Regions from separate parts of the Mesorhizobium sp. EU05-FHT14A09 genome, predicted to be linked through region 2. Evidence: riboswitches for the same ligand, from Rfam matches in the RefSeq annotation. Region 2 holds a riboswitch; the other holds the start of a gene.
The links. Region 2 has a riboswitch for thiamine pyrophosphate ahead of thiB (thiamine ABC transporter substrate binding subunit). Riboswitches for the same ligand answer to the same signal wherever they lie in the genome.
Positions count from the first base shown of each region.

Region 1 (15,207 bases), on a different contig from region 2:
TCTCAAGCCGTCTCGCCAGGCGCGCAAAGGTTGGCGTTTCGATCCGCAATTTGTCGGCCAGCATCTTCTGGCTGTTGGCGCCGCCATGCGCGATCCGGTAGAGGGTCGCACCTTCTTCCAGCGAGAGGCCCGTACCTTGCAGGGCGATTTCGTAGATGTCCTGCAGGCGTCTGACGATCTCTCCCATGTCCTCGAAAATTGCAATCGGGCTTTCCTGTTCTTCCATTGTCGACTTTTCCGCATATCACCCGTTGAAGTCGCAGCACCCCGATCGTCTCCGGGAAGAGCTGGAAAGGGATCGTTCCGCCATGAATGGGACCGGACGAGGTCCTCCCACAGCATGCTTCACTGATCGATCATCCGTTTCCATTGTTGGGTGTTGACCTCGCCGGAGTTCCCGATCCGGCAATCGAAAAATGCAGGCGGGGAAAGGGAGTTCCCGTAACACGGAAATGTTACAGCCACATCCGCCCGCAACATTCCTCGTCGTGCCTTACAGCCAAAGCAGAACCGCGGCCGACAGGGGAGGCGGCCGCGGTTCAACTGGATCATCGATGATATCGTCTGCGCCGAAAGGTCGAGCTATGACTGCCCGTGGGACGACGGCATCAGGATGTCCCAACCTGTGGTTCGATCGGCCTGCGTACAAGTCGGAAAGGCCGCGAGCTTTCAAAGGGACCGGCCCAGCTCGGGCCGATCCGGTTGGTTGTTCACCTCGATAAAAAGAGCGAATGACTGGAGGTCAAACCGGCACCCGCTAAAGCAAGGACGTCCTGGAGCATTTCCGGCAAAAACAGGATCGCCTTCGATGCTCCATGACGTTTCACGCAAGTCTAGAAATCGCGCTGGAAGCGGAGGATGCCGCCGACGCTGCTCTTCTTGTCGGTCGTGGTCCAATCGCCGAGCCAGTCGGAGTCGCCGCGCTTGCCTTCGTTGAGGTAGTCGACTTCGGCCGTGACGGTGAAGCCCTGAACCACCTGGTAAGCGACGTTGGCGGCGATGCCCAGGTTCTCCTGCTCGTCATACGAAGCCTGCAGGTTGAACGTGGTCTTCTCGTTGAACTTGTAGCTGCCGCCACCCCAGACAGCCCAGTTGCCGCCCCACGGCTTGTAGAAGGTCCGGGCGGCATTGTCGTCCGTGCCGTAGCCGCCCATCACCCACAGGGCGATCTGATCGGTGGCATTCACATCGAGACGCACCTTGCCGGCCCATTCTTCCCAGCTCGGATTGTAGGCGATGACGCCGGTGATGCCGCCCCAGCCCTGAGTATACTTGGCACCGACCACGACGTTCGGAGCATAGCTGTCGATGGTGTTGTCGACGATGCCCGGAACCCAGTTGCCAGCCCCGTCCTTGACGAAGGTGTCGTAGCTGCCCGAGCCCTGTTCCAGCGAGACGATCGCCGAGAAGCCGTTGCCGGCGTCGAAGGTGTAGCTGATCAGGTTGGTGTCGAATTCGCCATAAGGAACGATCGTGTCCTGGATGACGTTGCCGGCATAGCCGATGAAGGTGTCATAGGCCGACTCGTCCTTGCCGACACGCAGGCCGCCAAGCTGGATCCAGGCGAAGTTCAGGGAGACGTTCTTGTTGCGGGCATCGGCATTGTCATTGCTGTTGCCGAACTGGAAACGGGTCTCGGTGTAGGTCTTCAGGGTGCCGAGTTCGGTCTCCTGGCCGGTCCAGGTCTTCAGCGCGAAGCGGGTGTTCTTGCCCCAGGTGTCCTGTTCCTTGCCGTTGAGGCGGTCGGTCGTCCTGGCGCCGTCGAAGGTGCCACGATCGCCCAGGCTGGCGTCGTAGCGGATGTAGCCGCCGATACGCAGGCAGGTCTCGGTGCCCGGGATGTAGAAATAGCCGGCGCCGTAGACGTCGCAGATCTTGACGTATTCAGCGGGTTCCGGTTCGGCGACGACGACCGCGTCGGCGGCGCGCGCGCCGGAAACGGCAATCAAGGCCGCAGTCGAACCTAAGAGAAGCGTTCTGATGTTCACTGTAATCCCCTATCGATACTGGGTTCCGAGTACGTACGATCAATCTCGCACCCTGAATATTTCTAAGCTCAAATGTCATTGAATGATATTAAGTGTCGCCACTTAAGTTGATGTGTAGCCAAGAGGCAACGAGTAATCACAAATTCGTGTTCTGAATTCAGTAATTGATTTCAAACGGAATTATTTCAATTAGTTTCTAGTTTGCATCCTTTTGTTTTTTATCAACGATTCGTCTTGTAAATCATTTTCAACCCGTGTTTACTTTTAGTTGATCAACAGATGGAACCGTTTCAAAAACACATAGTCAGCCTCCGAAACAGTTGCGATTTGCATCGGGAAGGGGCCTGGGCCGGTTTCAGGAGGGACGGCAGCCATGCGAGGCGCGTTCGGCGACGGTGATCGGCAGCGTGCTCGACTGAACCTTCCGCAACGTCCGCGTGGCAAATTTGGCACGCCGGCTGGATTCCGCTGTGGATGGCGCATTTCGCGCTTGGCCTGTGTCCGGTCGATTTCCTAGAAGGCGGCGGCTGGCTTGCAGGCGTCGGTGTCCCACTGTGGCACAAGCGTCACACAAGCTGAAACAAGCATCGTCCAGACACGCAAATGTGCTGAAACCGCTCCGCCGAGTGTGAGTTTCAACACATTCGTAACCGGTCCTTTGCAGGACAATACAGAAGGCTCAACTTGAGATGACTTCCGTGAAAGCAGCGCTTCTGTCCTTCTTCATGCTGTCCGCAATCGTGATCTGCGGCCTCGGCATCTACTCGGCCGATGCAGCCAACAACCATCTCGCCGTCGACGGCTACGGCGTGGTCTCCGCCTCGCACTGATATCGATTTTCAGACAAGCAGAAGTGATCCCTTGCGGGTGCGTCCTTCGAGGCTCGCCCGCCGGATTTATTGCCATCATTCCAGCGTTTTGCGGGCTCGCTCCTCAGGATGAGGGACGCCATGCGCAGCTCTTCATCTTGAAACGCCGAGGAATGCAAGCGTCCCGGCGCCCGCGTCCCTCATCCTGAGGTGTGAGCGAAGCGAGCCTCGAAGGAGGCACCAAAACCCTGTTGACAAAAAGCCTGCTTGAGGTTCACCCTTGAGGCTCACCAGGGGGGTCCCGACAAGGGGCTGAGATACTGCTGTAACGCGCAGTGACCCGTTGAACCTGATCCAGTTCATACTGGCGTAGGGACGGTGGGAACGCTTCGCGGGCCGGCATTTCCGGCTTTGGTTATCGGGCAGATGCCCGTATTCCCTTCAGCGAAGCGTCGCTTCCTCCTCACTGCGTGGACTGGGTCTCCGTCACTCGAGGAGGCTCGCTCATGAATATCCACACCCCGACCGTCACCGTTGGCGAATTGCCTGCATCGCGCAAGGTCTACAAACCGGGCGTCATCCATCCCGGCCTGCGCGTGCCGATGCGTGAGATTGCCGTGCATCCGACCGCCGGCGAGCCGCCGGTCACGGTCTATGATTCGTCCGGGCCGTACACCGACATTGGCGTACAGACCAACATCGAGCGTGGCCTGCCGCGCTTGCGGCAAGAATGGGTGGTCGCGCGCGGCGATGTCGAGCGTTACGAGGGCCGGCTGGTCAAGCCGGAGGACAATGGCTTCGTCTCCGGCGAGCGGCTGACGCCGGAATTCCCGGTGCGCAATCAGCCGTTCCGCGCCACGGGCGGACGTGCCGTCACCCAGATCGCTTATGCCCGCGCCGGCATCATCACCCCGGAAATGGAATTCATCGCCATTCGCGAAAATCTCGGCCGCCAGGCGGTGCACACCAAGCTGCAGCGCGATGGCGAGAGCTTCGGCGCGGCGGTCCCCGACTATGTCACGCCGGAATTCGTGCGCGACGAGGTGGCGCGTGGCCGTGCCATCATCCCGGCCAACATCAACCATCCGGAAGCCGAGCCGATGATCATCGGCCGCAATTTCCTGGTCAAGATCAACGCCAATATCGGCAACTCGGCCGTCACCTCGTCCATGGCCGAGGAGGTGGAAAAGATGGTCTGGGCGACCCGCTGGGGCGCCGACACGGTGATGGACCTTTCCACCGGCCGCAACATCCACAACATCCGCGACTGGATCCTGCGCAATTCGCCGGTGCCGATCGGCACCGTGCCGCTATACCAGGCGCTGGAAAAGGTCGGCGGCGTTGCCGAGGATCTCTCCTGGGAGGTGTTCCGCGACACCCTCATCGAACAGGCGGAGCAGGGCGTCGACTATTTCACCATCCATGCCGGCGTGCGGCTACCCTACATCCCGCTCACCGTCGATCGCGTCACCGGCATCGTCAGCCGCGGCGGCTCGATCATGGCCAAATGGTGCCTGTACCATCACAGGGAAAGCTTCCTGTACGAGCATTTCGAGGAAATCTGCGACATCTGTCGCGCCTATGACGTGTCGTTCTCGCTGGGCGACGGCTTGCGGCCGGGCTCCATCGCCGATGCCAACGACGCCGCGCAGTTCGCCGAGCTGGAGACACTTGGCGAGCTGACGCAGATCGCCTGGGCCAAGGATTGCCAGGTGATGATCGAAGGCCCCGGCCATGTGCCGATGCACAAGATCAAGGAGAACATGGACAAGCAGCTCGCTGTCTGCGGCGAGGCGCCGTTCTACACGCTCGGGCCGCTCACCACGGACATCGCGCCGGGTTACGACCACATCACCAGCGGTATCGGTGCCGCCATGATCGGCTGGTTCGGCACCGCCATGCTCTGTTATGTCACGCCGAAGGAGCATCTCGGCCTGCCCGACCGCAATGACGTGAAGGTCGGCGTCATCACCTACAAGATCGCCGCCCACGCCGCCGACCTTGCCAAGGGCCATCCCGCCGCCAAGGTCAGGGACGATGCGCTTTCCCGTGCACGCTTCGAGTTCCGCTGGGAAGACCAGTTCAACCTCTCGCTCGATCCGGAAACCGCGCGTGCCTTCCACGACGAGACCTTGCCGAAGGAGGCGCACAAGGTGGCGCATTTCTGCTCCATGTGCGGGCCGAAATTCTGCTCCATGCGCATCTCGCACGACATCCGCGCCGAGGCGCAGAAGGAAGGCATGGCCGCGATGGCGGAGAAGTTCCGCGTCGGCGGCGATCTCTATCTGCCGCTCGATTCCGTCGACACCGTCGACGTGGCTGCCGTCGCCGAAGCAACGGAGACGGACCAGCCATGAAAGCGCTGGTCAAGGGTGCCGGTGTCGCCGGGCTGACGCTGGCTTTCGAGCTGGCGTCGCGCGGTGCCGACGTCACCGTCATCGAAAAGCGGCATCGCCTTGCCGGCAGCGCCTCCTGGGCTGCCGGCGGCATGCTGGCGCCGTGGTGCGAGCGCGAAAGCGCGGAAGAGGCGGTCATCACGCTGGGGCGCCTGGCGCTCGACTGGTGGGACACCGTGCTGCCGGGCCATGTCGTGCGCACCGGTACGCTGGTGGTGGCGCCGGCGCGGGATGCCGGCGAGCTCGACCGTTTCGCACGGCGCACGACAGACTTCGCGACAATCGGCGAACAGGCCGTTGCCGCGCTGGAGCCCGATCTTGCCGGCCGGTTCCGGCGCGGACTGTTCTTCGCTGAGGAAGCGCATCTCGATCCGCGCCGCGCCCTTGTTGCCCTCAAGGACAGGCTGGTCGGCATGGGCGTGCGCTTCGAATTCGGTTATGGCGCGGTGCGGGTGCCGGAAACCGTCGATATCGAGGCTGACTGCACCGGCATCGCAGCAGGCGTCTCGGGCCTTCGTGGTGTTCGCGGCGAGATGCTGCTGCTGCATGCCCCGGACGTCTCACTGGCGCGACCTGTCCGGCTGCTGCATCCACGCTTTCCCGTCTATGTCGTGCCGCGCGCCGATCATCTGTTCATGGTCGGCGCGACGATGATCGAAAGCGATGCCAATGAGCCGGTCACCGCGCGTTCGATGATGGAACTGCTCGGTGCCGCCTATGCGCTGCATCCGGCCTTCGGCGAGGCAGAGATCGTCGAGGCTGGTGTCGGCGTGCGGCCGGCCTTTGCCGACAACCTGCCGCGCGTCAGCCGGGAAGCCAACAGAGTCTCGATCAACGGTCTCTATCGCCACGGTTTCCTGCTGGCGCCGGCGATGGCAAGGCAGGCCGCCGAGCTGATCTTCACTTCGCAAAGGGAGCTTGCCCATGCGGCTCACCGTTAACGGCGAAAGCCGCGAGGTCGATGCCGGCACGCTGGCGGGCCTGCTTGCCGAACTCGACTACGAAGGCGGCTGGCTGGCGACCGCGCTCAACGGCGAAGTGGTGCCTGCCAGGGAGCGCGCGACCTGCCGGATCGCCGACGGCGACCGCATCGAGATTCTCTCGCCGATGAAGGGAGGGTGAGATTTTGGCCGAGACGAGTTTAACCCGTTTGCGGTGTGGGAACATCAGGCTAGGCGCCAAAACCCCCTCTCCGTCACGCCCTTTGGGCGCGCCACCTCTCCCCCATTTCATGGGGGCGAGGAACCCAAGCTGGATAAGCGCCGGCGTTCGAACTGCGGTTCCTCGCCCCTGCCAAAGGCGGGGGAAAGGTGGCTCGGGCAAAGCCCGAGACGGAGAGGGGGCCTTGGCAACGCTGGGAGGGGGTTCAAGCATGCTTTCACCCACCATCGAGGAGCACCCCTGATGCTCGAACTCTACGGACAAAAATTCTCATCGCGTCTGCTGCTTGGCACCGCGCTTTATCCGTCGCCGGCGATCATGGCCGATGCGGTCGCAGCCTCGAAGACCGAGATCGTGACGGTGTCGCTGCGGCGCGAAAGCGCTGGCGGCAAGACGGGCGGGCAGTTCTGGTCGCTGATCCAGTCGCTCGGCGTGCGCGTGCTGCCCAACACCGCCGGCTGCCATTCGGTAAAGGAGGCCGTCACCACGGCGCAGATGGCGCGCGAGGTCTTTGCCACCAACTGGATCAAGCTGGAGGTCATCGGCAACCACGACACCTTGCAGCCGGACGTGTTCGGCCTGGTCGAAGCCGCACGCATCCTGAGTGAGTATGGCTTCGAGGTGTTTCCCTACACCACCGACGACCTGGTCGTGGCCGAGCGACTGCTGGAGGCCGGATGCAGGTTGTTGATGCCGTGGTGCGCGCCGATCGGCTCGGCACGTGGACCGCAGAACGTCGATGCGCTGCGCTCGCTGCGCGGCCACTTCCCGGAGGTGCCGCTGATCGTCGATGCCGGCATCGGCCGGCCGTCACACGCGGCTGCGGTGATGGAACTCGGCTACGACGCTGTGCTGCTCAACACCGCCGTCGCCAAGGCAGGCGACCCGGTGGCGATGGCCGCCGCCTTCGGCAAGGCGATCGCGGCGGGGCGGGAAGCCTTCCGCGCTGGTCCGCTCGAGCCGCGCGACATGGCCGTTCCCTCCACCCCGATCATCGGCATGGCAGCCTTCTCATGAAACTCGACCCGTTCTACCTCATCGTCGATTCCGCCGCCTGGATCGAGCGGCTGGTGCCGCTTGGCGTGAAGCTGGTGCAGCTGCGCGTCAAGGATACACCCGCCGAAACGTTGCGCGGCGAGATCCGCGCCGCCAGGGCAATCTGCGATCGCCATGGCTGCCAACTCATCGTCAACGATTACTGGCGCCTCGCCATCGACGAGGGCTGCGACTTCGTCCATCTCGGCCAGGAAGATCTGGCCGAAGCCGATGTCGGCACGATCCGCCGGGCCGGATTGAAACTGGGCTTGAGCACGCATGACCATTCCGAACTGGAGACGGCGCTGGCGGCAGAGCCTGACTATGTGGCGCTGGGGCCGGTCTATCCGACCATCCTGAAGGCCATGAAATGGGCACCGCAAGGCCTCGACCGCATCGCCGAATGGAAGCGCCGGGCAGGCGATACGCCGCTCGTCGCCATCGGCGGATTGACCGTCGAACGTATTGCGGGTGTCTTCGCACAGGGCGCCGACAGCGCTGCCGTCGTCACCGACATCACCCGCAATGCCGATCCGGAGGCCCGCACCCGCGAATGGCTGGCGGCGACAGCGCCATGGCGGTGACGCCCGACCGGCATGTGCTGGTTATCGCGGGTTCCGACTCCAGCGGCGGCGCCGGTGTCGCGCGAGACATCGAGACGGTCGCCGCTTTCGGATTGCGCGCCTGCCTCGCAATCACCGCCGTGACCGTGCAGACCCACCGCGCGGTCGAGCGGGTCGAGCAGATGCCGGCCGACCTGATCGCAGCGCAGATGCGGGCTGCGTTCGCCGCCAACCCAATCACCGCGGTCAAGATCGGCATGCTGGGCAACGCGGATGCCATAGTGGCGGTCGCTTCGGTCCTGGCAAGCCGACTGCCGTTGCCGATGGTGCTCGATCCGGTTCTGGCCTCGACGTCGGGACGCACTTTCCTTGCAATGGATGCGATCGAGGTGCTGAAGCGCCGCTTGATGCCGCTCTGCACATTGGTCACGCCCAATCTGCCGGAACTGGCGCTCTTGAGCGGCAAACCGGCCGTGGCGGGCGAGGTCGGCATCATCGATCAGGCTGGTCGGCTGTTCGAGGGCGGCGTGCCTGCCTTGCTGGCCAAGGGCGGTCATGCCGAGGGCGACCGTTCGGTCGATCTTCTCCTGCGTGCCGGAGCGAAACCCTTACGTTTCGAAGCGCCGCGTCTCGATGTCCATATGCGCGGCACCGGCTGCATACTCGCCAGCGCCATCGCTTGCGGGTTGGGACTGGGAGATGATCTGCCGACCGCTGTCGGCAAGGCCAAGGACCATGTCTTTGGAATATTGGAGCGGGAAGGGCTGCCTACCGGCCCGTCGGCTTCGCAGTCTGGTACGCTCTAAGCCGGTACGCTCTCCGTCAGGATGCGCTTGTCCACACCATCCACGACCAGTGCCGTCAGCCTGCCGCTCTGATAGGCAGCGGTGTCGACATTGATGCGGTTGGGCATCAGCTCGGCTTCCGCCTGCGGTGTATGGCCGTGCACGATCACCTTCTCATACAGTCCCACATGGTCGTGGAAGATGGCGCGGACCCAGATCAGGTCGTCATGCGACTGCCGCTCCAGCGGGATGCCGGGGCGCACGCCGGCATGGCAGAAGAAGAAATCGCCGAACGAGACCGAATAGGGCAGGTCGTGCAGGAATTGTTTCTGCTCGGGCGATACCGCTTCGACCAGGTCTTTCCAGCCTTGTTCGAGCGAGGCCGGATCGGCGAAGTCGATCGCCACGCCGTAGGACAGCGCGGTCTCGCGGCCGCCATAGCGCGCGAACAGCCCGTCTGCGGCCGGCATGGCGAGGAAGTCGCGGAAACCTATATCGTGGTTGCCGGCCAGCGCGATGATGCGCTGGTCGCGCTTGTGCGCGGCGATCAGGAAATCGATGACGCCTTTCGAATCCGGGCCGCGGTCGACGTAGTCGCCGAGATGGATGATGCGCCAGTCTGCCGGCCGGTCGCGTTCGATTTCGGCAGCAATGGTTCGGTGCATGGCCGACAGCAGGTCGAGCCGGCCATGCACGTCGCCGATGGCGTAAAGGCGCATGCCGTCCGGCGCGCGGGCGTCGAGGAAATGGATGCCGTCGGTCAAGGAAGGAGCTGCTTTCAGGTCGATTCGATTTTGTGTCTGGCTATTTTATCTAGCGGTAAAGCATGTCCTTGCCGACGTCCTTGATGTCGCGTTTGCCGCACAGCGCCAGCGTCAGATCGAGCTCCTTACGGATGATCTCCAGCGCCAGCGTGACGCCTTTCTTGCCAGCGGCTCCAAGTCCGTAGAGGAATGGGCGGCCGATATAGGTGCCTTTGGCGCCGAGGCACAGCGCTTTGAGCACGTCCTGGCCAGAGCGAATGCCGCCATCCATGTGGACCTCGATGCGGTCGCCGACGGTGTCGACGATCTCTTCCAGCACCGCGATGGAGGAGGGCGCGCCGTCGAGCTGGCGGCCGCCATGGTTGGAGATGATGATGGCGTCTGCGCCTGTCCTGGCGGCCAGCACCGCGTCTTCCTTGTCGAGGATGCCCTTCAGGATCAGCTTGCCGCCCCAGCGCTGCCGGATCCATTCGACGTCGTCCCAGGACAGGCGTGGGTCGAACTGCTCGTTGGTCCATGATGACAGCGAAGCCAGGTCGCCGACGCCCTTGGCATGGCCGACAATGTTGCGGAATGTACGGCGCTGGGTGCCGAGCATGCCGAGGCACCAGCCGGGACGGATCGCCATGTCGATCAGGTTGGGCAGGGTGAGCCGTGGCGGGGCGGACAGGCCGTTGCGCACATCCTTGTGGCGTTGCGCGAGGATCTGCAGGTCGAGCGTCAGCACCAGCGCCGAACATTTGGCTGCCTTGGCCCGATCGATGAGGTTGAGCACGAAGTCCTTGTCGCGCATCACGTAGAGCTGGAACCAGAACGGCTTCTTCGTCACCGAGGCGACGTCCTCGATCGAGCAGATGCTCATCGTCGACAGCGTGAACGGCACGCCGAACTCTTCGGCCGCCTGCGCCGCCAGCATCTCGCCATCGGCATGCTGCATGCCGGTCGAACCGGTCGGCGCCAGCGCCACCGGCATCGAGACGTTTTCTCCAATCATCGTCGAGGCCAGCGAACGGTTGTCCATGTCGACCAGCACGCGTTGCCGCAGCTTGATCTTGCCGAAGTCCTCTTCATTGGCGCGGTAGGTGCTCTCCGTCCAGGCGCCGGAATCGGCATAGTCGAAGAACATCTTCGGTACGCGGCGTCGAGCCTGCTGCTTGAGATCGTCGATGGTGAGAAGCATGCCTACTTCGCCTTCCCGCTTTCGCGCGCCGCCGCGCCTGTTTCATTCCGCTTGCGGCCGGGTTCCTGATCCCCGCCACGCTGTTTCAGTCGAAGCCGCGATACGCGTTGCCAGTCGCCGGTGCGTTCTGCCTCCACCATGGAGCGTTCGACATAGGTGATGTGGTCCATCGCTGCCTTGCGTGCCGCTGCCGGGTTTCCGGCCTTGACGGCCGCATGGATGGCGCGGTGCTGGGCCAGCAACTCGTCGCGCGCGCCGGGCAGGGTGAAGACAAGCAGCCGGTTCTGGAACACGCCTTCCGACAGCAGGCGGTAGCAGGAGCGCAGCGTGTGCAGCAGGATGATGTTGTGCGCGCATTCGCCGACGGCATTGTGAAACTCGACGTCGATGTCGGCCTCGTGCTGGAAATCGCCGGTGCGGTGGGCTTCGTCCATCCGCGCCATGATGCGGTCGAGCAGGGCAAGATCGTCCGGCGTCGCGCGCCGGGCGGCATATTCGGCGGCGACGCCTTCGATCTCACGGCGGTATTCCAGATAGTCGGCGGCCGCTTTGCGATGGGACGAGATCAGCTCCATCACCGGCTTGGAGAACACCTGGCCGATGACGTCGGCGACATGAGTGCCGCCGCCATGCCGGGTCTGCAGCAGGCCGCGCGTCTCCAGCGCCTTCAGCGCGTCGCGCAGGATCGGCCGCGACACCTCAAACTGGCGGGCCAGGTCGCGTTCGCCCGGCAGCCGGTCGCCCGGGCGCAGCACGCCTTCCAGGATCAGGGCCTCGATCTGCGCCACCACCTCGTCGGCGGTACGCGAATGATCGATGCGGGAAAAGATGTCGCTCAAGGGAGTGCCCGGGAAAATGCCATGCCGCCCAGAATAGCGGCAATCGCGGCAACTGGTCAAATAATCTATCCAATTTACCGCATTTGTACCGATGCGTGGTGAGGGTGTCTCCTGTCGCCAGGACGGCACTTTTCATTGTCACGACACCGGATTGCTCCTAGAGCTTTGCAAAAGACAGGGCTCGGAACCTGGGGGAACTGCCGTGTCGGACGATCAGTCCAATCTCGAATTCCGGCCGCGTGCCATCGGCAGCGTGCTGGGTTTTCCCGCGCATGAGGGCCGCCCGAGTGCGCTGGGCGAGGTGCATGCCCGCCCGCATCCGCTGGTCGAGACACCACGTGTGCTGATCCAGCTTTCTTTCATGACCGAGGGCGGCACCAGCGTTGACCACGCCGTGCTGTCCGAGCTTTCGCGCCGGCTCGGCATTGCCGCGCCCGGCAGCCAGGCCCGTCTCCATGCCATGAAGTGGGGCAAGGGTTCGCTGCGCTGGGAGCGCCATACCGAATTCTCGACCTATCTGTGGGAAGGCCCGCTGGACGAAAGCGGACGCGCGCATGAGGACACGCCGTTCGGCAACGGCTTCTCGCCGCCCGGCACGGTGATTTCCGGCATTCGGCTGGAGATCCGCAACTGGACGGCCGCCAACGAGAAGCTGCTCGAGAGTTTCGACCCGACCAGCCTGTGCTTCTCGCTGGTCGAGCGCGGTGCCGCTGCTATCGTCGCCGATTTCCGCCAGGATGGCGACGGCCTGACCCGGATCCTGGTGCTCAACCGCTCGCTGACCGCGGCCAGTACCGGCGCGCTGTCGCAGCGCCTGCTCGACATAGAGACCTACCGGACGCTGGCCATGCTCGGCCTGCCGCTGGCGCTGTCGCTGTCGGCGCGCGTGCGCCGCATCGAGGACAAGCTGGCCGTCATCACCCGCGAGATGAAGGCGGTGGAAACCCGCGACAGCCAGACCTTGCTGGCTGACCTCACCGAACTCGCTGCCGAGCTGGAAGCGGATGCCGCATCCAGCCTCTATCGTTTCGGTGCCAGCCGCGCCTATGACGGCATCGTTACGGAACGCCTGCAAGCACTCGATGAAGAGGTGGTGCCGGGTTACGATACCTGGGACGGCTTCCTGCAGCGTCGCGTTGCGCCGGCCATGCGCACATGCCGCTCGGTCGAGGAACGACAGGCGAACCTGTCGCGCAAGCTGACACGCGCCACCACGCTGCTGCGCACCTGGGTCGATGTCGAAGTGGAAAAGCAGAACCGCGACCTGCTCGCCTCGATGAACAACCGCGCCCGCCTGCAACTGCGTCTGCAGCAGACGGTTGAAGGCCTGTCGGTCGCGGCTGTGTCCTACTATGTCGTCGGGCTGATCGGCTATCTGGCCAAAGGTGCCTCCTTCTTCGGTCATGCCTTTGCGCCGGAGGTGGTCACCGCTGCATCCGTCCCGATCGCCGTGCTGTTGGTCTGGTGGGGCGTGCGCCGTGTGCAGCGCCTGCACGGCGAGCCGGCGAGCCACGCGGGCGAATAGTCCGGAACCATCCATCCAGTTTGCCAGCGTCAGATTGACGCGCGGGAAGGTGCGCGCATCGTCACGCCGACTTTCGCCGAAAGCATCATTTGCATGCATTGCGTCAAATTGGTAAAAAGCTTTTACCAGTCAGCGTATTTTGCCAAGCAGGGGAGGCATCATGTCCGGTCTTGCCATGCCGAAGCCGGATGAGGCGACCCTTGCGCGGCGCGCCACCATCGTCGCCGATCTCCGGTCGATCGTTCCGGGCGAAGGTGTCGTCGAAACCGTCAACGAGATGCGTGCCTTCGAAAGCGATGGACTGACCGCCTATCGCCAGCTTCCGCTGGTCGTGGTGCTGCCCGAGACGGTGGCGCAGGTGTCGCGGGTGCTGAAATACTGCAACGAACGCAACATCCGCGTCGTGCCGCGCGGCGCCGGCACCTCGTTGTCCGGCGGTGCCTTGCCGTTGGAAGACGCGGTGCTGCTGGTGATGAGCCGTTTCAACCGCATCCTCGGCATCGACTATCCCAACCGCACCGTGACCGCGCAGCCGGGTGTCACCAATCTTGGCATCACCCATGCGGTGGAGCAGGAGGGATTTTACTACGCGCCGGACCCGTCCTCGCAGATCGCCTGCTCGATCGGCGGCAATGTCGCGGAGAATTCCGGCGGCGTGCACTGCCTGAAATACGGTCTCACCGCCAACAACGTGCTGGGCATCGAAATGGTGCTGATGAATGGCGAGGTTGTACGGCTCGGCGGCAAGCATCTCGATGCCGAAGGTTACGATCTGCTCGGCCTGATGACCGGGTCGGAAGGTCTGCTCGGCGTCGTCACCGAGGTCACCGTGCGCATCCTGAAGAAGCCGGAGACGGCACGCGCGCTGCTGATCGGCTTCCCGACCAGCGAGCAGGGCGGCCAGTGCGTGGCCGACATCATCGGCGCCGGTATCATCCCCGGTGGCATGGAGATGATGGACCGGCCGGCGATCCACGCCGCCGAGGATTTCGTGCATGCCGGCTATCCGCTGGAATGCGAGGCGCTGCTGATCGTCGAACTGGATGGACCGGCGGTCGAGGTCGATCACCTGATCGGCGCCGTCGAGGCGATCGCCATCAACAATGGCTCGACCACTTGCCGTATCTCCAATTCGGAGGAAGAGCGGCTGCGCTTTTGGGCGGGCCGCAAGGCTGCCTTCCCGGCGGTCGGGCGCATCTCGCCGGACTATTACTGCATGGACGGCACCATTCCGCGCAAGGAGCTGCCGCGGGTTCTGGCCGGCATGCGTGAGCTTTCCGAGACCTATGGCCTGCGGGTTGCCAATGTCTTCCACGCCGGCGACGGCAATCTGCATCCGCTCATCCTTTACGACGCCAACGTGCCCGGCGAACTGGACAAGGCCGAGAAGTTCGGCGCCGACATCCTGCGGCTTTGCGTCGAGGTCGGCGGCGTGCTGACCGGCGAGCACGGCGTCGGCGTCGAAAAGCGCGACCTGATGCCGGAGATGTTCAACGAGGCCGATCTCGACCAGCAGATGCGGGTGAAATGCGCTTTCGATCCCAACCATCTGCTCAACCCCGGCAAGGTGTTTCCGCAACTGCGCCGTTGCGCCGAACTCGGCCGCATGCATGTACACCGCGGCCAGGTCGCCTTTCCCGACATTCCGAGGTTTTGAGCATGCTGTTCAGGCAGGCCATCCTCGACGGTATCGAGCAGGGCAGGATCACGCTGGCGTTCCGGCGTTGGCAGCGCCCGACCGTGAAAGCCGGAACCGGCCTGCGCACGGCTGCAGGCGTGGTGCGCATCGGCGCCGTCGAACCGATCGACGAACGCGATCTGACCGATGCCGAGGCGAAGGCGGCCGGCTTTGCCGATCGCGCCGCACTGCTGGCCGATCTGCGTTCGGATGGCGACCGCACACTTTACCGGATCGCTCTCGATGGCATCGAGCCGGACCAGCGAGTTGCCCTGCGCGGCGTGAGCGAGCTTTCCGAAGCCGACTGGCAGGAGCTGGCGGCCCGCTTCGCGCGCTGGGACGAGGCGAAGCCGGGTTACTTCCCGTCGATCCTGAGCGCTATCGGCGCCCATCCGGCCAAGCCGGCTGGCGAACTCGCGCTGGCTGCCGGTGTCGAGAAGCTGAAGTTCAAGCAGGATGTGCGCAGGCTGAAGGAACTCGGCCT
Region 1 is NZ_JBYTDF010000010.1:155,305-170,511, forward strand. It holds gene AC3WTO_RS26145 (MarR family winged helix-turn-helix transcriptional regulator) at 1-226, opposite strand, end outside; gene AC3WTO_RS26150 (porin) at 834-1,988, opposite strand; gene AC3WTO_RS26155 (hypothetical protein) at 2,678-2,818, shown strand; TPP riboswitch at 3,080-3,191, shown strand; gene thiC (phosphomethylpyrimidine synthase ThiC) at 3,304-5,154, shown strand; gene thiO (glycine oxidase ThiO) at 5,151-6,134, shown strand; gene thiS (sulfur carrier protein ThiS) at 6,118-6,315, shown strand; gene AC3WTO_RS26175 (thiazole synthase) at 6,598-7,371, shown strand; gene AC3WTO_RS26180 (thiamine phosphate synthase) at 7,368-7,973, shown strand; gene AC3WTO_RS26185 (hydroxymethylpyrimidine/phosphomethylpyrimidine kinase) at 7,943-8,758, shown strand; gene AC3WTO_RS26190 (metallophosphoesterase) at 8,755-9,456, opposite strand; gene AC3WTO_RS26195 (alpha-hydroxy acid oxidase) at 9,551-10,681, opposite strand; gene AC3WTO_RS26200 (FCD domain-containing protein) at 10,684-11,520, opposite strand; gene AC3WTO_RS26205 (DUF3422 family protein) at 11,723-13,045, shown strand; gene AC3WTO_RS26210 (FAD-linked oxidase C-terminal domain-containing protein) at 13,206-14,702, shown strand; gene AC3WTO_RS26215 (ASCH domain-containing protein) at 14,705-15,207, shown strand, end outside.
Region 1: it holds a riboswitch for thiamine pyrophosphate, as region 2 does, so the genes downstream of both, thiC (phosphomethylpyrimidine synthase ThiC) here and thiB (thiamine ABC transporter substrate binding subunit) in region 2, are expected to answer to the same signal.

Region 2 (15,207 bases):
AGCGCCAATGCGACCATGAAAACATATTGCATGGCGGTGTCTCCATGAAGTTCATTTTCATAAACGATAGATATCTAACTATTAGATGTCAATCTGTTAGACGCCAAGCTATTCTGTGCTAGTGTCCGGCGATGTTCGAACCTCCCGTCAGACCCATCGGCCTCGACCTTGCCCAGACGGCGAAGGTCGTCAGGCGGGCATTGGACGACGCGATGATCGCCAATGGAGGATCGTTGCCGATATGGTCCGTGCTCATCTCGGTGAAGTCGCGACAATTCGGGGATCAGCGCCAGTTGGCTGAATCGGTCGGCATCCAGGGTGCGACGTTGACGCATCACCTGAACGCCATGGAGGCGGACGGACTTCTGACGCGTCGCCGCGATCCTGCCAATCGGCGCAGGCATCTGGTCGAATTGACGCCGGGCGGCGAGGCACTGTTTCTGCGCCTGCGCGAGACGGCGGTCACCTTCGACAGGCAATTGCGGGCTGGTATCGGCCAGGATGAACTCGACCGCGCCCGGGCCCTTTTCGCGCAGCTGCGCGCCAATGTCGGCGAGGAGGCTGCGGAAGCCAGGGACGCGGCCGCAGCCGACCTGTAGGCACGGCTGTTCGCCCCAAGAGCATTTTGTAGCCAAGTGGAATCACTTGGCGTTACAAAAATGCGGCGAAAACAAAAACTTAGAGCGTTTCCGCGAAAAACGGAAACGCTCTAAGAGCAAGCGGAAACGCTCCGGGATCAGCGCTATTTGTCGGTGACGATCTTGACCTTGTCGCCGGCCGAAACCGTTGCGCCGGGTCCCATCGCGTTGAGCACGCGGAACAGATCGAGCTTGCGGTCGACGCCAATCATCTGCGCCGAGAGGGTGCCGATCGTCTCGCCTGGCCGGACGGTGGCGACGCGGATACGCAGGGGCTTCAGAGCAGCCTTTTCGGCAGCGCTCAGGACTCGGAAAGTACTGCTCACCGAGCGCGCGACGGGTTCGAGCGACGAGCCGGCGGCGGGAGCAGCCGTCAGCAGCCGGTAGACCTGGCCGTTGGCGCGAATGACGACAATATCGAACTGCCAGCCATCGGCGCGGGCCTTGGCGACTGCGGCCTCGTTGCCGTTGATCGTCTCCTGACGCACGCTGGCGTCGTCCAGGCCGGCAACCCAGCCGCTGCGGATGTAGTCGGGCAGCGTGATATCCTTGTCGATCGTCACGCCGTCGAAACGCACCGCCATGTCGCCGGGGCCGGTGGCGGTGACTGCAGCCGCCGAATTGTCGATGACGAAACCTTCCGGCACGGCGAAGGAGACGCCCAGCTTGGGATGCAGGAAGGTGTTGCCGCGCACATAACCTTCCTCGGGCGTATCGCCGTAGAGAAGGCCGTCGATGCCGGCGAGATAGGAATCACGGTCGCGTGTGCCGAAGCCAGGCTGGCCGAACATCCGCGCATGGCGCTGCGCCAGATCGATGCGCTGGGGGGTGTTCGGATGGGTAGCGAGGAAGTCGAGGCTGGCGTCCGTCGCGCCACTGACCGAGCGGAAGCCGGCATAGGAGGCCATCGATTGCAGGAAGCGGCCGGCGGCATAGGGGTCGTAACCGGCTTCGCCGACCGACTTGATGCCGATGGCGTCGGCTTCCAGTTCCTGGTTGCGCGAGAACTGGGCGAGCCTCAGCTTGCCGCGGATGAGCGCCGCCTTGGCGTTGGGATTATCGCCGAGCACGTCAGAGACGACCTTGGTGGCGAGGCCTTCCTCGGCTTCCAGTTGCTGGCGCTGCAATCCGTGATTGGCGGTGACGTGGCCCATCTCATGCGCGATCACGGCAGCGATCTCGGAGGAGTCGTTGGCGAGCGCCAGCAGACCCCGCGTGATGTAGAGATATCCGCCCGGCAGTGCGAAGGCGTTGACGTTGGGCGAATTGAGAATGGTGATGCGATAGGTCTGTGTCGGGTTGGCCGACACCACGGTGAGCCGGCCGACGATCTTGGCGACCATGCGTTCCAGCTTCGGATCGGAGTATTCGCCGCCATAGGTTGCGAGGATGCGCGGGTGCTGCGCCTTGGCGAGATCGGCAAGGCGGCCATTGGCCTGTGCATTGTCGACGGTGATCGGCCTATTCGATGGCTGGAAGCCGGATTCTTCAACCGCATTCGGCATCACCGACTGGCAGGACGCGAGCGCAAACATAGCCCCTGCCAGCGCGAGCACGCGCGCCGGGGCTTTCCTGCAGCTCATATCCAGGCCGGTCGACAGGTCGGCTTCCTTTCGTCTCCACGGGGACAATCTGCGATTGTGCCGGTCCATCTGCGGTGGACCTAGCCACACACGAAGCAGATTGGCAAGCAAGGACAATGATGCCCCCAAACCGGTTTGACCGCAAATTATGTCGGCTTCCAGGCAAGACAAATGCCTGAGTCGCAAAATCCGTTCCAGATTTCCACTGGCCAGGACCAGTTAAAATATAGCGCTGGCGCGCGTTTTTCCGACATGCGGCTAAACTGCGTTCAAGGTACCGGTGTAACGCCGGAATGCCGCGGGACCATTGGCGGAAAAGAAGTTACCCGCAACGCCGGTCGCGGCAATGGTGCCGCTTTCGACGAAAGCGACGTAGGCCGCGATGCGGCGCGCGTCTTCGGGCTGATGGGTGACGAAAAGCGTGGTCATCTTCCGCTCGGCCTGAACGGCCGCGACGAGATCCAGCATCTCTTCCCGCAATGCAGGGCCAAGCGATGCGAAGGGCTCGTCGAGCAGCAGGATCGGCCGGTCGCGGACGAGCGCGCGGGCCAGCGCGACGCGCTGACGCTCGCCGCCGGAAAGTTCGCGCGGCAGGCGCTTTTCCTTGCCAGCCAGGCCGGTGCGGGCCAGCGCATCGATGATGGCCGTGTGATCTGCAGGCGCAAGGGCGAGCGAAGGCGAAATGCCAAGGCCGACATTGCGGAACACGTCGAGGTGAGCGAACAGGTTGTTCTCCTGGAAGACCATCGAAACCGGCCGTTCGGACGGCGAAGCGTTGCTGAAATCCCTGCCGTCGATCAGGACGCGGCCGGAAAGAGGCGCTTCGAAACCCGCCACCAGATTGAGCAAGGTCGATTTGCCCGAGCCGCTCGGCCCCATCACCGCGGTGATGTCGCCAGCCGGAAATTCCACGTCGAAGGAAAGGCTGACCTCGCCATAGCTGAAGGTCGTCTTGTCCAGGCGCAGTGACACACCCTGTCGAGCCGGCTTGTCGGCTGTCATGCGGAGCGTTCCTTTCCAAGCCGGTCGGCAAGCAGAACCAGCGCAAAGCAGACCAGACCCAGCAGCAGGGCCAGCCCCGCGGCGTCGATCGTACGATAGCTGCCCATGCGGGCAAGCAGAAGATATGGCAGCGTCTGCAGGGAATCCGAGCCGAACAGCGCGATCACGCCGAGATCGCCGAGCGACAAGGCCATGGCAAAGGCAAACGCCGTGGCGAGCGGACGTCGCAGCACCGGCCAGTCGATCAACCTCAGGCGGGCCCAGCCAGCGATGCCGAGCTGCGCGCAAAGCCGCTCATGCCGTTCACCGGCCGCATCATAGGCCGGACGTATGGCGCGCAGCGCGAATGGCATCGCCATGACAGCATTCACGGCAACGACCATCACCGGGGCAATCGCGAAGGCGCTGCCTATGTGGCGCAAAGCCAGGAACCAGCCGGCACCGATGACGATGGGTGGCACGACCAGCACGAAGCCAGCTCCCGTATCGGCGGCATACTCCAGCAACGATCTGCCGCCATTTCTGCCGCGCCGAGCCGCCAGCCCGTGTCTTGCCATAACCAGGGACAAGGAGAGGACCGTCGCAAGCAGGGCCGACAGGAATGCGAGCACCGCGCTGGTAACGGTGGCCAGATGCACGGCCCGTTCACCGGCGAGGCGGGCAAGATCGGATTGCAGGCCGGCAGCGATGGTCGCCATCATTGGTCCGGCGACGAACAACAGGGCAAGCACGATGAGCATCGCGTTCAGCGCCGTCTCGGCATTGCCGGTCGACAGATACCGGCGCGGCGCGACCGAAAGACCGGCCTCGGCCATGGTGTTGGCGCCGAGGCGGGACAGCAGGACCACGACCACGAAGGTCAGCAGGACCTGCAACAGCGTCAGCGCCACCGCGCGTGCGGGGTCGAAGTCGAAACGCAGTGCCTGGTAGATGGCGACTTCCAGCGTGGTCGCGCGCGGCCCGCCGCCGAGGATCAGCACGATGGTGAACGAGGTGATGCACAGCATGAAAACGAGGCCGGCGACACCAGGCAGTGCCTGCCTGATCGCCGGCCATTCGATCAACCGGAACGCGGCGCGCACGCCCATGCCGAGCTGGCTTGCCAGTCGCCATTGGTCGGCCGGAACGGTCTGCAAGGCTTCCAGGAACAGGCGCACGCAAAGCGGCAGGTTGAAGAAGACATGGGCGACAAGGATGCCGGACAGGCCGTAGATGCCGGGCCAATCCTCGCCTGCGATCTTCGTCAGAAAAGGGGCGAAATAGCCGGCGCGACCGTACAGCGCGAGAACCCCGAGCGCGGCGACGATGGCGGGCAGCGCCAGAGGCACTGCAAACAGTTGCAGAATGAGGCTGCGGCCAAAGAAAACGGGGTGACGCGACAGCGCCCGCGCGACGAACAGTGCGGGGACGACCGACAGGAATGTCGACAGCACAGCCTGCCAAAGGGTGAAGCGGACGATCCGGAAGAGATAGGAATCGAAAGCCGCCGCCGCACCCGAGAAGTCGCCGGCGCTTTCGATGACCAGGCCAAGGAACGCGCCGCCGATCAGGACGGCGACAAAGGCCAATGCGGCCACACCCGCAGCGATGCGTCTGTCGCGCAAGACGACCGGGTGTGCGGCCTGAGACAACGGATTCGCCGTTGTTGCTATTTGCTCATCACGTCGAGCCACTCATCCACCCAGGCTTTGCGGTTCTTCGCGATCTCTTCCGGGCTGAACGCCAGGGTCTTGACCGGCTTCACCAGCCTGTCGAAGGCCGGGTCGAGCGGCTTGTCCATCTTGCCGGCCGGGAACATCCAGTTGGTTTCGGGGATAACGTCCTGGAATTTCGGGCTGGTCATGAAGGCGATGAACTTTGCCGACAGCGGGTTCTTGGCGCCGGTGGTGGTGATGCCTGCGACCTCGACCTGGAGGTAGTGGCCTTCGGAGAAGGACGCAGCCTGGTAGCGGTCGGTCTTTTCGGCGACCATATGGTAGGCAGGCGAGGTGGTGTAGGATAGCACCATGGGCGCCTCGCCCTTGGTGAACAGGCCATAAGCCTCGCTCCAGCCCGGTGTGACGGTGAGCACGCGGTTCTTCAGCTTGGCCCAGGCCTCTGGCGCCTTGTCGCCATAGACCGAGCGCACCCACAGCAGCAGGCCGAGGCCCGGCGTGGACGTGCGTGGATCCTGGATGGCGATCTTCTGCGAGGCGTCACCCTCGACCAGATCCTTGAGGCTGGCCGGCGGCGTCTTCAGCTTCTCGGTGTCATAGACGACGGCGAAATAGCCATAGTCGTAAGGAACGAAAGTGTCGTCGTTCCAGCCGCCGGGCACCTCGGCGGCCGCAGTCGTGCCGTGCGGGGCGAACAGGCCGCTTGCCCTGGCATCCGCGGTCAGATTGGTATCAAGCCCCAGCACGATATCGGCCTTCGTGGCGGTGCCCTCCAGCTTGACCCTGTTGAGCAGGGCGACGCCATCCGCGACGGAGACGAAATCGACGTCGCAGCCGCAGTCCGCCTCGAACGCTTTCTTGACCTGCGGGCCCGGGCCCCACTCGGCGGTGAAGCTTTCATAGGTATAGACAGTGAGCTTGTCTTTCGCGGTAGCCGGAAGCGTCGCGGCGGCGAAAGCGAGAACGGAAATCAGGGCAGGCAGAGTTTTGCGCATCGGCGCCTCCTTCACATCGTGACAAGGGAACTGGCGCTTTGGCTAAGCGTCTAATCCCTCCGCCGGTACAAACCGGATCAGGTTCAGCGGGTTGGCTTTTCGCCTCTCAGCCAGGTCGCGAAGCCGCGATCTGGCACCCCGTTAGAGCGGCCTGAGACATAGAGCGGGCAACGGTGGCGCGCAAGCGTTAGTTTGCCGGGACAGATCCGGTCCGGTGCAGGTTCTCACGCGCACTTCCGTTTCCGCATGGGGGCTGGTAAGGGCGACGCCCATGAGCACATTCACCCTTCTGCTTGGCGGCGAGGTCATCCGGACGCCGCGGCTCGAAGCCCAGGTCGCCGGAACGCGCGTGATTGCCGCCGACTCCGGCATCCGGCATGCGGACATGCTGGGGCTGTTGCCTGAACTGTGGGTCGGCGATTTCGATTCCGCGCCGGCGCACCTGCCGCCGCATCTGGCGCAGGTGCCGCAGGAACGCTTCCCGGCCGAGAAAGATTCCACCGACGGCGAACTTGCGGTCTCGATCGCGCTCTATCTCGGTGCCACGAAGCTGAATCTGGTGGGCGCCTTCGGCGGCGCCAGGGCCGACCATGCCTTCCTGCACCTGGCGCTGGCGCTTAGCCTGGCCGAGCAGGGGATAGACGTGCTTCTGACCAGCGGTGCACAGGAAGGTGTTCCGGTTCTGCCGGGCCACACCAAGGCCTTCGACTATGCGGACGGGACGCTGTTTTCCGTGCTCGGCTTCTCGAAACTCGCCGGGCTCACCATCAAGGGCGCAAAATGGCCGCTTAATGCGGTGGAAATGCCCTTCGGTTCGTCCCTCACCATCTCCAATGCCGTGAAAGGCAGGCTCGAAGTCGCGCTCGGCAGCGGGCGCGCGCTTTTGCTTGCCCACCCTTACCCTCTTCCCGAAAGCTGACATGGCACCGCCACTTCTCAATCTGACCGATATCAAGCTGACCTTCGGCGGAACGCCGTTGCTGGATGGCGCCGAACTCGTGGCGGCTCCCGGCGACAAAATCGCGCTGGTCGGCCGCAACGGTTCAGGCAAGTCGACACTGCTCAAGATCGCTGCCGGCATGATCGAGCCGCAGGATGGCGATGTTTTCCGTCAGCCGACGGCGACCGTGCGCTACCTGCCACAGGTTCCCGACATGGACGGTTTCGCCAATGTGCGCACCTATGTCGAAGCCGGGCTGGGGCCGGCCGACGATCCGTATCGTGCGACCTATCTGATGGAGCATCTGGGTCTCACCGGTGAGGAGCGTCCCGCCGATCTTTCCGGCGGCGAGGCACGCCGCGCTGCACTCGCCCGCGTCATGGCGCCCGAACCCGACATCCTTCTGCTCGACGAACCGACCAACCATCTCGACCTCGCGGTCATCGAATGGCTGGAAGAAGAACTGGCGCGAACTTCCTCAGCCTTGATCGTCATTTCGCACGACCGTCGTTTCCTGCAGCGCATATCGCGTGCCACGGTCTGGCTCGACCGTGGCCAGACACGACGGCTGGAAAAGGGGTTCGGCCATTTCGAGGAATGGCGCGACCAGGTCCTGGAGGAAGAAGAGCGCGAGCAGCACAAGCTTGGCCGGCAGATCGTGCGCGAGGAACATTGGCTGCGTTACGGCGTAACCGCGCGGCGCAAGCGCAACATGCGCCGGCTGGGCGAATTGCAGTCGATGCGCCAGCGTTTCCACAGTCATCGCGGCGCCGAAGGCACAGCGACGCTGGTGGCCAGCGATGCAGCCGAATCCGGCAAGCTGGTGATCGAGGCCAAGAACATCGAGAAGAGCTTCGGCGATCTCACCGTGGTGAAGGATTTTTCGACCCGCATCCAGCGCGGTGACCGCGTCGGCCTGGTCGGCGCCAACGGCGCCGGCAAGACGACGCTGCTGAAGATGCTGACCGGGGAGACGAAGCCCGATGCCGGCACGGTGCGCCTGGGCGTCAATCTCGAGATCGCCGCGCTCGACCAGAAGCGCGAGGCCGCAGATCCGGCTGAGACGTTGTCGCATTACCTGACGGACGGACGCGGCGAGAACCTCGTCATCAATGGCGAGCAGCGCCATGTCGTGTCCTACATGAAGGACTTCCTGTTCAAGCCGGAGCAGGCACGCACGCCGGTGCGCGAGCTTTCCGGCGGCGAACGGGCACGGCTGCTGCTGGCCCGTGTCCTGGCGCGGCCGGCCAATCTCCTCGTGCTGGACGAGCCGACCAACGATCTCGACATGGAGACGCTGGAACTGCTGCAGGAACTGGTCGCCGGTTTTGCCGGCACCGTCATCCTGGTCAGCCACGATCGCGATTTCCTCGACCGGACGGTCACCAGCGTGATCGCGCCTGATGGCGGCGGCCGGTGGGTGGAGTATGCTGGCGGCTATTCCGACATGCTGGCGCAGCGCGGTGGCACCAAGCTCGAAGACCGCAAGGCGCGCAACGGCCAAGCCGCAGAAGCGAAGGCTGAAAAGCCGCGCGCGGAGGCAGCGAAGGAGTCGGCCAGGAAGCTCTCCTTCAAGCAGAAGTTCGCCCTGGAGAACCTGCCGAAGAAGATCGAGGCGGTCACGGCATCGATCGCCAGGCTGGAAAACAACATTGCCGATCCGGCCTTCTATGAGCGCGATGCGGTTGGCTTCCAGAAGACGATCGCGGCCCTGGACAAGGAACGGGCGACACTGGCCGCGCTTGAGGAAGAGTGGCTGGAACTGGAAATGCTGCGCGAGGAGCTGGAAGGCTGAGGCTTAGCTTCGGCCGCACGTCGGTTATTCCCGTGATCGGTAAATCCGGCATTGATCTTGGCGGGGCGGATCGTGCTACCGTTGGCAAGCGTTGATTGGCCGACGGAGGAGGAATTTCCATGGCAGAACCGACCGGATGGCGTCACATGTCGAGCGCGCCGAAGGACGGCAGCCGTGTGCTGGTCACGGTGAGGTCATCCGAACAGGGACCGGCGGAAGTCGATGTCGCCTATTGGGCACGGGCCGACCAGTTCGGCATGGAAGGGTGGCGCGCCAATGATTCCTATCCCGGCCACATGATCGAATATGCCGACCCCGAGCTGAAATGCTGGATGCCGCTGCCGAGCGCGAATGCGAACACAAGCGCCCTGGCGGACATGCCGAGGCCGTGGGAAGGCAGCGAAGAGGAACTGTACGGCTCGGGCATCTAGCCGGTCGACGCTGCATCCGACGCAGGATTTTCCACCAATATGGACTATGCTTAACGCATCGTGTCTGAACCCCGTTTCGCGTGTAACCACATTGTTCGATATATTATGAAGTCCTTTCATAAGACTGTGACGTTGGTATAGCCTGATACCAAGTTGAGAAATCCAGTTTGTATCAAGGCGTTGCAGTCATGCGTATTCTTGGGGCTGGTTGTTGCGGGCGTGGGGAGCGATCTTTCCTCTTCTTCCGCCGTGTCGCGTCAGCGATGCTGATCGCTATCCTTGTCTTCGGAACGCTGGCGACTGTTCCCGCATTTGCTGACGAGTGTTCGTCGCTGGCGCGGCAGATCCGCAGTGGCGGCAGCGGTGGTGTCAGCCCGCAGCAGGCGCAACTGCGGCGACAACTCATCGCCATCCAGGCGCTTGAGCGGCGGCGGCAGTGTTCGGGCAGAAGTTCTGGCGGTTTCTTCGACCCCTGTGGTGATCTTGCGCGCATGCGCGCCGATGTGCTGAGGCAGATCGCGGCCGTGAGCGGAGGACGCGACACATCCGTTCTGCAGGCTCGCTATGTCGCGCTCGGCTGTGCACCGGAGCGACGCGAACGGCAGGAAGCGCGCGATTCTGCCCCGGGCCCAATGTCGATCGGCAGTGCCGCGATGCTTTATTGCGTGCGGCCCTCTGACGGCTATTTCTTCCCCGCGCCGAAATCGCAGTTCGCCAGGGATGCCGACCTCAAGGACACCACCGACCAATGCCGCTTCATCTGCGATGATCCGGGCATGGAGGTGTTCGCGCTGTCCGATCCCAGTCTGGAAACCGAAGAGATGATCTCGGTCGCCGAACGCAAACCGTACAAGGATCTGCCGACGGCGTTTCGCTACCGCGACGCCGAGGCGTTCAAGGGCTGCGACCTGCGACGCTACTACAGCCGTGTCAACGAGATGCGCGCACGCACCGTAACGCCTGGCAACATGGCAAATGCCGTGATTCCGCTTCCGACGGGCAGGCCGGTACAAGACTCTCCGGCGCTGTCAGCGACGAGTGCAATGAATGCGCCAGCGCCGCTGGCTCTGGTGGAAGAGCCTGCATCCAGCCGAGCCGTGCGCGTTGTCGGACCAGCCTTCCTGCCCGATCCCTGACGGAACAGCGTTGCAGCTTGCTGCAATTGCGTCGGGCAAGTCGGTTGCTGGTGCTTGATGTCGCCGTTATTTGGTCCCACATCGGCTAGGATGAGCGGCGAAACGCAAGAGCAAGACAGAGGTCTGATGTGGGGCTTGACCCCATCGCTGATCCTGCACGTGCTCATCATCGCGCTTCTGGTCTACGGCTCGTCGCGGCTGCCGCAGCCGCCGGCGGACGATGAACCGGTCAGTGTCGTCATGGTGCCGCCGCCCGAACAAGCGAAGCCGGTCCCGCCGCCAGAAGAAACCAAGGTCGAAAAACCGCCGGAACCGAAGGTTGAGAAACCGGTCGAGCAGAAGGTCGAAAAGCCGTCCGCGCCGCCATCGTCGATCGAGGAGTTGAAACCCGTTTTCCAATACGGAGCAAAAGACACCGGTCCGAAAAAATCGCTGGACGGGAACAGTGCGCAGGAAAGAGCGGCGTCGACGACGAAGACCGAGGACCCGATGCAGCCCGGTGTCGTGAAGGACAGCGAGAACAAATCCGCGGCCGAGCCGGATCGCCCGAAACAGGAAGACACGGCAAGCAATCGCGAAGCCGAACAGGACAAGGCGGGGGATGCGAGCTCAGCGAAATCTGACCAGCAAGAGCCCAAGGGTGCCGATACACAGGACGTCGTGACCGACGGTTCAAGCGAAATCGAGCTTCCCGTGGCTGCGGCAACGCCGCAACCCAGGCCCGCGAGAGCGCCCAAGCCGGCAAGCGCCGGCACCAGAAAGTCCAACTCGGCGGATGTGGCCATCGCCTCGTCGCCGGGCTACTCCAGCCTTCCGGGTGTCAGGCGGCTTTATTCACAAGGTGCGACGGGCGATCCGTTCGCAGGAACCTCGATGGACGGAGTGCCGCGCGATCAACGGGCCGGCAAACTTTGCGCGAGCGCCTTGCAGCAGCAGCTTGTGGACGAGGGTTATGCCGTCGGATTGCTTCCGTACCGCCGGCTCAAGTCGGGCAATGTCCTGGATGTCCCTGAAGCCACTTTTCGCACGCGAACGGCATGGTACAGGGTCAGCTTCAGATGTGAGGTCGATACCAACGCGATGCGGGTGTTGTCTTTTGTTTCCCGGACCGGAGCTCTTGTTCCACAAGCTGAATGGGCAGCCCTTGATAGGTCTGTCCGCCAATAAGATCTGTGGTGTCGAGGAATCTGGTCGAAACCACCGCGGCTCGTTCCGCGGTGGCAGTTAGGGCGTTTACGTTTTTCGCGGAAACGCTCCGACTCTTGTTTTGCGCAATTCCGGACGGAAAACCGCTACGCACTTTTCCTGGAATTGCTCTAGCCTGAGGTCTTCGCCTGCCAGGCCTTGATCGCCTCGTCGAAGACCTTGTCGCCGGGCAAGCCCTTTTCCATGGTGATCAGCGCGCGCCGTCCCGATTTGTAGACGACGGGAATGTCGATCCATTCCTGGTTGCGCAGCAGGGTGAGGTTGGCGTCCTGATCAGCCTTGGTATCGTTCAGCGCGACCAGGAAATAGCCGTCGGCGATCTTCGCCGGCACGCCGATCAGCGGGCTGCCGGCCTCCTGCTCGGACGTCTTCATGGCGATGCGCAGCACATTGTCGATGCCACCGCCTTCAAAGCCCTGCGGGGTCAGGAAGATCATCTCGATGATGTGGCTGGCCGGCAGGGTCTGGTCGGCGTTGCGGCGGATGGTCATGCGCAGCTGTACGTCCTTGGCCGGCACCGTCACCTCGGCGCGGATCGCCGGCTCAGGAGGCGCATCACCGCCGGGCGATTCCTGGACGACAGACCAGACGATGTTACCGGGCTGGGCCGATCCTTCAGCCGAGCTGGTGCGTTCCTCGTAGTAGATCGCTTTCTGGCCAACCGGAATGGCAGCCGGCTGGTTGCCTGCTTCCGGCGCAGGCGGCGTCGTTCCGGCAGGTGCCGGCGTTTCCGTACCTGCAGCGGGAGGCTGTCCTGCAGCCGGTTGCGCCTGTGCCGGTGGTGTCGCGGGTGGCGGCGTGGTCAGGGCGACGATGGAGGTACCTTCGCCGACGCTGGTGCTGCCTCCGGCGCGACCTGGATCGGTCTCCTTGCCGTCAGGCAGCAGGCGCTGCGTGAGTTTCTGCGGCTCACCATTTTCCGGCGCCGGAGCGGGGGCCGGATTTGACGCGGTGTTCGGTTGTGCCGGCGCCTGTTCCGCGGGTTTTGCCGGCGCTGCCGGCTGGCTGTCGGCGGTCTCGGTCTTGTTCAGGCCGAGCATGTCCTTGAAGGCGTCCCGGTTCAGCCAGACGCCATAGCCGCCGCCGCCGAGGATCGCGAGCGCCACGACAGCCGCAATGATACGGCCGAAGCCGCGCTTCTGTTCCGGCTCTTCGATGTCATCGAAGGTTTCATCGGCGACATCGTCTTCGATCGACGGCCCGCTGAACATGGAGTCCTGGGTCGCGCGTTCGGCTTCGCGGCGGGTGTTGGCCTCGAAGGCTTGCGCCAAAGGACGATCGGTGACCGGCGGGGTCGGTTTGCCCAGGTCGAAATCGGGCTTGGTCTCGGCCTTCGGTTTGGGCCAGACGGGCTCCAGCACCGGCTTCGAGCCGGGCAGTTCCGGTTCAGATAGCGGAGCCGGCTTGGGCTGTGGTTTCGGGTCGGGCTGACGCACCTCCGGTTGCGGCCTCTGCCAGGATGGCTGTGCGGGGCGCTCTTCCACCCGAGAGGGTGCCGGCGAAACGGGCGCGGGTGGCTGCGCGACAGGTGCCGGGGTTTCGGTTCTGGTCGCGGGCCTAGCATGGCTTTGCTGGGTCCGGTTGCGGTCGATGGACGAGAAGATGTTCTCCAGTTCCGCCAGCGGATCGAGCGGCTGCGCGGTCTTGGTGTAGTCTTTCTCGACCGAGGCAATCGCATCCTCGAGCGCCTTGCGCTGACGATCGGCAACCGCCGTGGGCGGCGGCGGATTGATCGCTGCGAGTTTGCTCTCGATGGTGGCGCGCGCCTTGTCATAGACCTTGGCGCGCACGTCCGGCGTCGTCTCGCCGAGGCCGTCGAGCGTCTTTTTCAGAACCGCAACGAAATCTGCCATGCTTCAATCGAACCTGTCGTTCGTTTCCAGGACAGGCCCCGCAAATCAGCAGGCCTGTCAGGTCTTTGACAATTAATCTTCAAACGGATCGGTCACAAGTATGGTGTCGTCCCGCTCGGGGCTGGTGGAAAGCAGCGCTACCGGCGCACCGATCAGTTCTTCGATGTAGCGCACGTATTTCACCGCTTGTGCCGGCAATTCGGCCCAACTTCTCGCCCCTGCAGTTGTTTGCGACCATCCCTCCAGTGTTTCGTAGATCGGCTTAACCGCAGCTTGTGCCCGCATTGAGGCAGGCAAATAGTCAATCCGCTGGCCGTCGAGCTCATAGCCGACGCAGATCTTGATCTCCTTCAGACCATCCAGGACATCGAGCTTGGTCAGCGCGATGCCGGTGATGCCCGACGTCTTGACCGTTTGACGCACCAGCACGGCGTCGAACCAGCCGCAGCGACGCGGGCGACCGGTGTTGACACCGACCTCGCGGCCGACCGTGGCCAGATGACGACCGACCTCATCGTCGAGCTCGCACGGGAATGGTCCCTCGCCGACGCGCGTGGTGTAGGCCTTGGTGATGCCGAGCACATAGCCGATCGCGGTCGGGCCGAGGCCCGAGCCGGCTGCAGCCTGGCCGGCCACCGTGTTGGAGGAGGTGACGAAGGGATAGGTGCCGTGATCGTTGTCCAGCAGCGCACCCTGCGCGCCTTCGAACAGGATACGGGCGCCGGTCCGGCGCTTTTCATCCAGCACGCGCCAGACCTGGTCCATGAAAGGCAGGATCTCGGCGGCGACGGAGGTGAGTTCGTCATGGATCGCCTGGGCATCGATCTCGTTCAGCCCCATGCCGCGCCTGAGCGCGTTGTGGTGGGTCAGCAGACGTTCGATCTTGAGCATCAGCGTTTCCGGCTCGGCCAGGTCGATGAGCCGGATCGAGCGACGCCCGACCTTGTCTTCATAGGCCGGCCCGATGCCGCGACGGGTGGTGCCGATCTTGAGGGCGGAATTCGCGTCTTCGCGAATCGCGTCCAGTTCGCGGTGCAGCGACAGAATCAGCGGGGCATTGTCGGCGATGCGCAGGATTTCCGGGGTGATCGTCACGCCCTGGTCGCGCAGCTTCTGCAGTTCCGTGATGAAGTGATGCGGGTCGACCACGACGCCATTGCCGATGACCGAGAGCTTGCCCTGGACAAGACCCGAAGGCAGCAGCGCCAGCTTGTAGCTGACACCATCGATGACCAGCGTGTGGCCGGCGTTGTGGCCACCATGGAAGCGCACGACCACATCGGCGCGGTCGGCCAGCCAGTCCACGATCTTGCCTTTGCCTTCGTCGCCCCATTGCGAGCCGACGACCACCACATTGGCCATATCACTATCCCTTGCTCAACACCAAAAGCGGGCCTCAAAGCCCGCCACGACAGGCCCATATAGCCTCAAGCCCTTCGTTGCGCGACCCTTTCTTTGCCGTGAAAGCGCGTCCCAGGCACAAGATTTTGGCCTTTTGCATCATTTACTTGCATGCAACGGCGCCATAGGTCGGTTGTCGTCGCGCCCCAGGACGACCCGCGGAGGCTGCCGCATGCATCGCAAGGCCTATCTTCTGCTGCTTCTGACCACGCTGCTGTGGGGTGGCAACGCCGTGGCAGGGAAACTCGCAGTCGGTCATGTCTCGCCGATGACGCTGGTGTTCTTCCGCTGGGCGATGGCCGTCGTCATCCTGCTGCCGATCGGCGGCCGCGCCTTCGTGGAAGACTGGCCAGTCATCCGGCGACATCTGCTCCTGCTGCTCGTTCTCGGCGCCTGCGGTTTTTCGCTTTTCAACGTGATCTTCTATGCGGCGCTGAACTACACGACGGCGATCAATGTTTCGATCGAGCAGGCCAGCATGCCGATCCTCATCATTGTCGCGAATTTCCTGTTCTTTCGTCTCAGGATCGGCTGGCTGCAGGCGCTTGGCGTGCTGCTGACCATCGTCGGCG
Region 2 is NZ_JBYTDF010000003.1:341,314-356,520, forward strand. It holds gene AC3WTO_RS13235 (hypothetical protein) at 1-32, opposite strand, end outside; gene AC3WTO_RS13240 (MarR family winged helix-turn-helix transcriptional regulator) at 132-599, shown strand; gene AC3WTO_RS13245 (M48 family metalloprotease) at 743-2,221, opposite strand; gene thiQ (thiamine ABC transporter ATP-binding protein) at 2,480-3,223, opposite strand; gene thiP (thiamine/thiamine pyrophosphate ABC transporter permease) at 3,220-4,854, opposite strand; gene thiB (thiamine ABC transporter substrate binding subunit) at 4,872-5,873, opposite strand; TPP riboswitch at 5,911-6,024, opposite strand; gene AC3WTO_RS13265 (thiamine diphosphokinase) at 6,145-6,792, shown strand; gene AC3WTO_RS13270 (ABC-F family ATP-binding cassette domain-containing protein) at 6,794-8,608, shown strand; gene AC3WTO_RS13275 (hypothetical protein) at 8,728-9,039, shown strand; gene AC3WTO_RS13280 (DUF2865 domain-containing protein) at 9,303-10,175, shown strand; gene AC3WTO_RS13285 (DUF930 domain-containing protein) at 10,302-11,342, shown strand; gene AC3WTO_RS13290 (hypothetical protein) at 11,492-13,234, opposite strand; gene AC3WTO_RS13295 (adenylosuccinate synthase) at 13,307-14,596, opposite strand; gene AC3WTO_RS13300 (DMT family transporter) at 14,808-15,207, shown strand, end outside.